2 regions of the Phytohabitans houttuyneae genome follow, and region 1 is predicted to be linked to the other one. Evidence: riboswitches for the same ligand, from Rfam matches in the RefSeq annotation. Region 1 holds a riboswitch; the other holds the start of a gene.
What was found. A riboswitch is a leader RNA that binds a small molecule or an ion and turns the genes downstream of it on or off. The one in region 1 is predicted to bind cyclic di-AMP.

Region 1 (3,591 bases):
GGTGCGGTCGTCCCGGTCGAGCGCGGGCGCGAGCAGCGCGAGGCACCGCTCCAGCAGCACCGGCACGTGCGTGCCGCGCAGCTCCCCCATCTCGACCCCCAGTGACCCGCCCGTGTGCGCATGCGCCCGGTGCCCGAAGAACCGTGCGCCGTACTGCCAGATCCCCATCCGCCCTTCCTGAGCCTCCTTCGCGGGGAGGCCGGGACGCGCCTGACATCGGGGAAGAGACGTCAGGTGCAGGAGCGGCTGGAGATCTCGCAGTACGGCGTCTGCCAGCCCTTACAGTCCTCCGGGCAGCACCCCCTCCTCGATGCCCGCGAAGTCGTCTTCGCTCTCGGAGAGATACGTGTCCCACGCTTGCTTGTCCCAGATCTCCACCCGGGTGCTCGCGCCGATCACGACGAGCTCGCGGCTCAGCCCGGCGTACTCCCGCAGGTGGCCCGGTATCGTCACCCGGCCCTGCTTGTCGGGCACCTCGTCGTGGGCGCTCGCGAAGAACACCCGGCTGTAGGCCCGAGCCGCCTTGTGCGTCATCGGCGTCTCGCGCAGCTGGCCGGCGATCCGCTGGAACTCCGGCGTCGGAAAGACGTAGAGGCAGCGCTCCTGCCCTTTAGTGATCACGACACCTCCCGCCAGCTCGTCCCGAAACTTCGCCGGAAGGATCAACCGGCCCTTTTCGTCCAGGCGCGGGGTGTGGGTGCCGAGAAACATCGGCCCACCCCCTCGCCTCTGGCGGCTTTCGCGGAGCCGCTGTCCCCGGGGCCGGCGGGTCCCTCCGGTGAGTAACCCTGCCACTGCGCCCCACTGTACTCCACTTCCCTCCACTCGCAACCGGAATCGCAGCGTTCCTCGGGTGACCCCCTTGACAAAACAGCACGTCAAATGCGGTGGAGGCCGGTGGAGGGTCCGGATCGCGACAGGACTGATCCACTACCGGGACCCAGAGACGATCCAGGGCAAACCCGGATGGGCTTGCCCTGGATCGTTGGGGGATGGGGGATGTAGAGGTACCGGGGAGGGAAGTGGAGAGGTTAGGCGGCGAGCCGCCGTACCACGTAGTTGCTCGACCAGATCTTGTGCTTGCCGACCCGCACGCCCGGGCGGGGCGCGTCGTACATGTAGCCGCCGCCGGCGTAGATGCCGACGTGCGTGCCGTACGAGCCGGAGCGGATCACGATCAGGTCGCCGGGCAGCACCTTGTTCTTGGCGACACCAATGCCGGCGCGCTGCTGGTCGTTCGCCTTGTGTGGCAGTACCCGCCCGGTCGCCACCCGGTACACGTACTTGGTGAAGCCCGAGCAGTCGAAGGACGAGGGCCCCACCGCGCCGTACACGTAGGGCTTGCCAAGGTGCTTGCGCGCCTCGGCCAGCACCTTCGCGCGGCCGGCGACGACCGTCACCTTGGCACGGCCGGTGACCGTTCCCTTGTAGGCGCCTCGCCCGCTGTAGACCGCCCGGTAGAGGCGGGTCGTGGACGGCTTGATGGAGAGGGTCGCCTTGCCGCTGGAGTAGACGGGGCGGGTGCCGGTGCTGACCCACTTCCCCTTCCACACCTGAAACTGGACGGTGCCGCCCCAGATGCCCTTGCGGGTGTTGGGGTCGGCGACGGTGGCGGTGAGGGTGAGCGTCGAGCCCAGCGAGAGGTTCGTCGTGTTCGGCTTGATCGTGACGTAGGGCGTGATCGACGCGGTGGCCGGCGCGGTGGCGGCCGTGGCCGGCGCGGGAGCCGCGTCGGCGAGGGCCGGGCCGGCCATGAGCTGACCGGCGCAGACGCAGAGCCCGACGGCGAGCGCGAGCTTGCCGCCCCGCCGTTTCGCGGGCAGCCTGTGCCGGCCCGAACGGAGTTCGTGCACGTAGTGTCCCTCCGGCACGCCTGCGAGGTGAGCTGTCGGGTTCGGGCGGGAAGGATTGCCCGGCCGCGCAAGTGGCGGCTTCACCCCAAGGCCTCGGCCCTGCCGGGTCTCCCCGGCCGGGTTCGGGACCGCAGATCCTGGGTCCCCCGTCCCTGCCCGCTATGCCGTTGTGTGCCTCCAGGGTCCGCACCGGACGGGTGGGCAGGGCTCGGCGTGTCCCGGCGGTGCGGCCGGGCTTGGACCCGGCCCAACGTTTCTAGCGGATGCCCCGATCCACACGGCGTGACGGTGATCTTGCGGAGCGAATTTGGCACGCCAGCAAATGAGCGGTCGTTAAGTACGCTGTCCAAAATGTCGCCACACTGCGTGAATCCACGCCTCACGGTGCGTCTACCGATCACCGTGAGTATCACCACACACTTCGCGCCGTGCCTGGCCGTGATCGACGGTTTTCCGACGCCCAGGTGGAGATCCAACGGTCGTTGGTAACCTCGCCTCCGTGACGGACGGCAAGATGCCCCTGCGGGCGAAGGTCGCCAGCTCGGTCTCCCGCACGGCGGCCGCCCTGTCGCGAGCGGCGGGGCGCGGCGACGGTTCGGTGATCGGCGGCTGGATCGGCCTCAAGATCGACCCTGACCTGCTCGCCCACCTGGCGTCGGGGCGCGCGATCGCCCTGATCTCGGGCACCAACGGCAAGACGACCACGACCCGCCTGGCCGCGGCCGCGGTGGGCGTGCTCGGGCCGGTGGCGACCAACGGCTTCGGTGCCAACATGCCGACCGGCCACACCTCGGCGCTCGCCAAGGCCGGCCAGACGCCGTACGCGGTGCTGGAGGTCGACGAGCACTACCTGGCGAAGGTGCTGGTCGCGACCGAGCCACGGGTGGTGGCGCTGCTCAACCTCTCCCGCGACCAGCTCGACCGGGCCAAAGAGGTCGCGATGATGGCCCAGATGTGGCGCACCGCGCTCGCCAACCACCCGGGCGTGCACGTGGTGGCCAACGCGGACGACCCGATGGTCGTCTGGGCCGCGGCCGGATCGCCGGCCGTCACGTGGTTTAGCGCCGGCCAGCGGTGGCATGACGACTCGTGGGTTTGTCCCGAGTGCGGCTCGCCGATCGAGCGCCAGGCCGACCAGTGGTGGTGCACCGGCTGCTCGCTGCGCCGGCCGGTACCGCAGTGGGTGGTCGAGGACGAAGGCGTGGTCGACCCCCGCGGCGCGTGGCACAAGGTCTCCCTCCAGCTCCCCGGCCGGGTCAACCTCGGCAACGCGGCCACGGCGCTCGCGGTGGCGGCCCAGTTCGGCGTCCGCCCGACCGACGCGGTCTCCCGGCTGTCCACGGTGGCCTCGGTCGCCGGCCGGTACGCCCAGGTGGTCCGCGACGGCCGCAACATCCGGCTGCTGCTGGCGAAAAACCCGGCGAGCTGGCTGGAGGCCTTCGACATGGCTGACGAGGCGCCCACCCTGCTGTCCATCAACGCCCGCGACCCCGACGGCCTCGACACGTCGTGGCTGTTCGACGTCGACTTCAGCCCCCTGCGCGGCCGCCAGGTCCTCATCACCGGCGACCGGGCGTACGACCTGGCGGTGCGCCTCGAGGTGAACGAGGTGCCCTTCCAGCACGTACGTACCTTCGGCGAGGCGGTGAAGCTCGTGCCGCCCGGCCGGCTGGAAGTGATCGCCAACTACACCGCGTTCCAAGACATCCGAGCGGAGCTCGACCGTGTCCTCTGACAG
Region 2 (3,591 bases), 1.6 Mb from region 1:
AGTAGACCGCGCCCTCGGCGAGCGAGGAGAAGCGCACCTGGTGCAGGCCGTGCGCGGCGCGCAGCAGCGTGGCCATCGCGGGGTCGCGCCCGGCGACATCGAGGAAGGCGGCGAGGTCGTCGTCGAGGCCGAGCCATCGCGCGACGGCCCGGTGCACCGCGGCGCGCTCGCCGGGTAAGAGATGGCGGTCGGCGTGGAGGGTGAGCGCGACCCCCGGGCCCCCGCCCGCCGGGCCGACGTCGGCCACGACCGCCTCGGTGCCGAGCAGGAACGCCTTGCGCACGCGACCGCCGGCGATCGTGTGACCGCCGGCGCAGGGCGCGAACGCGGCGAGGGCGCGCAGGGACATGTCGAACGAGAACGGCTCGGTGGCCGCCAGGACGGTTTCGGTCATGCCTCGACGGTGAACCCGCGGTACGACACTTCGCGCCGGTCGATAGTGCCGCCGATCAGGGACTTCAGCGCCGATCAAGGGCGGCGGTCAGCGCGTCCGCGAAAGACCCGCCGTCCGCCGCCCTTGATCGGCGATGTTGAAGATTTCTTAGCGCACCCTGCCGTAGCCGTACGGGCTCATCATGTCCACTGAGGACAGTTTGACGCTGTCGCCGGCCTGTGGCGCGTGGATCACCTTGCCGCTGCCCACGTAGATGGCGACGTGTCCGAGGCCGCTGTAGAAGACGAGGTCGCCCGGCTGGAGCGAGCCCCGGCCGATGTGCGCGACCACGTCCCACTGCATCGCGGCGTTGTGCGGCAACGACTTTCCAGCCGCCCGCCACGCCGCGAGCGTGAGCCCTGAGCAGTCGTACCCGTTCGGCCCCTCGGCCGCCCACACGTAGGGCGTGCCGATCGCGTTGTACGCGAACCGCACCGCGACGCCGGCCTTACCGGAGATCGACGGGATCGTCCCGGTGTAACCGCCGCTGGACGTGGTGGCCGAGCCGTACGCCTCTTCGCGCATCTTGTACAGCTTGTCGAGGTCGGCCTCGATCTTCTTCTTACCGGCCGCGAGCTCCTTCAGCTGCGCGGTCTGCTTCGCCTGGGTGGCGTCGAGCTTCGCCTTCTGCTCGGTGTACTGGCGCTCGGCCGCGGTAAAGCCCTCAACCTGCCGCTTGCGGTCGCGGGCGAGCTGGTCGAGCATGCCGAGCCGGTCGGCCAGTGGCCCGCTGCCTTCCAGCAGCGCGCTCGCCGTGCCCGCCTGACCCGTCCGGTACGCCACCGCGGCCATCGCACCCACCTCGGCGTCCGCCTTGGCGAGCTGTGCCTCCAGCGGGCCCATCTTCGCGCTGAGCGCGGCGGAGGCGGCCTTGGTCTGTTTGAGCTGCTCGTTGAGCTTGTTGTACGACTCGACGACCTTCTCAAGCTCGGTCGACGCCTTGTTGATCTGCTCCGTGAGCTCGCTCGGTGACGGCTCGGCCTGCGCGGCCGTGGCCGGAACGGTCAGCCCGATGCCCAGGCCGACCAGCACGAGGGCGCGGAGCAGCTTCCGCGCGGAAGACAAACGGTGAACCCTTCTTCCCCAACGCCGCCTACCGGGTTAGCTGTCGGATTCGGACGGGAAGATCGCCCTACCGCACCGCCGAAGGCGGCCGCGGATTCACCCCAGTGCATAGGTGGGTCCCCGACTCGCTGACGGAGTGTGATCGTCGTGCGATTCGGCGGCACGAGACCGGCGCCACCCGGGGAGTGGCTGACGACCGGACCAGCGGCTCCAACCTAGCGTCGAGGCCGGTCGGGCGAAAGTGGTGAGAGGGTGACTTGTGGCTCACGCCCGCCAATAAGTCGAATGTCCGAGTCACTCTAAGTGATTAGGTCGTCCACGCGGACTCGTCGGCCATATGGGTGACGGGCGATTTGTCGGTGTGCGCGTTGGGTGGGCGAAGGGGGCGACAAACCGGACATGCGGGCCTGAAACTGGCGCGGTACGGCTAGGAGACCCCTTCCGATCTGCCAGGTGGCTGATTGCACCCCTTCCCTCGACTAGATGGCATCTCGCACAATGGCTATCAGGGCCCTTGAAGTTGCTGAGCGGCTTTGAGGATCTAGCGGCACGGAGCGAGAAAGACGATCGGCACCTGGCTGCCACCAGGTGCCGATCTCAAGAACCACCACACCAGCCCGCCTCACGAGCCGTAGGAGGCATTGAAGTGCAGACTACTCGCTACCCCGCGCGGTCACCAGCAGCACAGCCCGTAACGCCGGTAGACGTAACAACCCCGAAACCACCTGCCCCGCTCTACCAGCGGCCCGGCATCCTGGTGACGCGTGACTGGTTCGTAGTGGGCGGGCGCCGGTTTCCGGTAGGCGAGCTGCACCACCTGCACACGGCCCGAGGCCCGGCACATCAGCTCACCGTGCGGTCGGTGACGGTGACCGCGATCGTGCTGGCCACCATCGGGATCACGCTCGGCATGACCACCGAGCTCAACCACCTGAGTGCGCAGACCTATCTGGCGCTCACGGCGGTGGCGTTCGTTCCTTTCCTCGTGGCGACGATCGGCCACCGCCTGCGGCCGCGGGCCTTCGAGCTCTGGGGTGAGTTCCGCGGGATGACGGTGCTGCTGTTCAGCAGCGACGAGGAGCGGCAGTACGGGCAGGTCACCCGAGCCCTGCTCCGGGCGCAGGAGGCCTACCGGCTCGGCGGGCTGGCCGAGCCACTGGTTTCGATGAACATCTGGCGCATGCGCCGATAACCGAATACTTCGTCCCCGGGTCGGACCGCCGCGCGGCAAAGCGGAGTCAACGGACGGACCAGGGGCGCGGTGGGGCCGGGGGCCACACCGATCGTGGGCGGGCTCAGTCGAGCTCGCCCACGATCCGTTTGATCATGTCCCGGGTCTCGGCCGGGCTCAGCGCCATCTCGCGCAGCCGCTCAAACTCGTGCCGGTACGGCCGGACCAGGTCGGGCTGGTCGACCACGTCGTCGCCGAGGCCGTTTTCCAGGTACATCACGGCGTCGTCGCTCGGATCGGGAAACTCCAGGATCGCGAACGGGTTGGGGAAGCCGTCGACGCCGGCGGCGAACGGCAGCACCTGGATCGTGATGTTGGGCTCGCCGCAGAGCGAGACCAGCCGCTCCAACTGCTCCCGCTTGGTCCGCGGGTCGCTGGCGATGCGTTGCACCACCGCCTCGTCGATCACGGCGGTGATATGCGGCGGATCCTCCTTGCCCAGCACCTCGCGCTGGCGGGCCAACCGCACCTCGACCTGGCTCTGCTCATCGGTGCCGGCCTGGCCGCGGCGGACGGCCTTCGCCGCGTAAGCCTTTGTCTGGAAGAGCGCGGGCAGCTTGGTGGGCGTGTAGCAGAGCACCGACGAGGTCTCCGCCTCCAGCCCGATGTACGCCGTGTACGGAGCGGGGAGCGCGCTGGAGTAGGACGACCACCAGCGGCGGGCCCGGGAGGAGCGGGCGAGGCCGACGAGCTCGTCGATGCGGGGCTTGTCAGTCACCCCGTACAGCCGGAGGAGGGCGCGCGCGTCGATGGGCGACACGCCCACGGCCCCGGACTCGATGCGGATGATCTTCGACAGCGACCAGTCCATCTCCTGGGCAACCTGATCCTGCGTGAAGCCCGCCGCCTCACGCGCGGTGCG

Region 2: linked by a shared signal. The riboswitch ahead of Phou_RS12660 (C40 family peptidase) and the one ahead of Phou_RS05920 (C40 family peptidase) in region 1 are both predicted to bind cyclic di-AMP.

Annotation. Positions count from the first base shown of each region.
Region 1 covers NZ_BLPF01000001.1:1,275,793-1,279,383, forward strand. The annotation lists partial or broken gene rsmH (16S rRNA (cytosine(1402)-N(4))-methyltransferase RsmH) at 1-90, opposite strand, end outside; gene mraZ (division/cell wall cluster transcriptional repressor MraZ) at 280-711, opposite strand; gene Phou_RS05920 (C40 family peptidase) at 1,032-1,853, opposite strand; cyclic di-AMP (ydaO/yuaA leader) riboswitch at 1,856-1,996, opposite strand; gene Phou_RS05925 (MurT ligase domain-containing protein) at 2,368-3,588, shown strand; gene Phou_RS05930 (type 1 glutamine amidotransferase) at 3,578-3,591, shown strand, end outside.
Region 2 covers NZ_BLPF01000001.1:2,881,405-2,884,995, reverse strand. The annotation lists gene Phou_RS12665 (DNA-3-methyladenine glycosylase family protein) at 1-394, opposite strand, end outside; gene Phou_RS12660 (C40 family peptidase) at 542-1,498, opposite strand; cyclic di-AMP (ydaO/yuaA leader) riboswitch at 1,509-1,668, opposite strand; gene Phou_RS12655 (DUF6232 family protein) at 2,256-2,690, shown strand; gene Phou_RS12650 (helix-turn-helix domain-containing protein) at 2,794-3,591, opposite strand, start outside.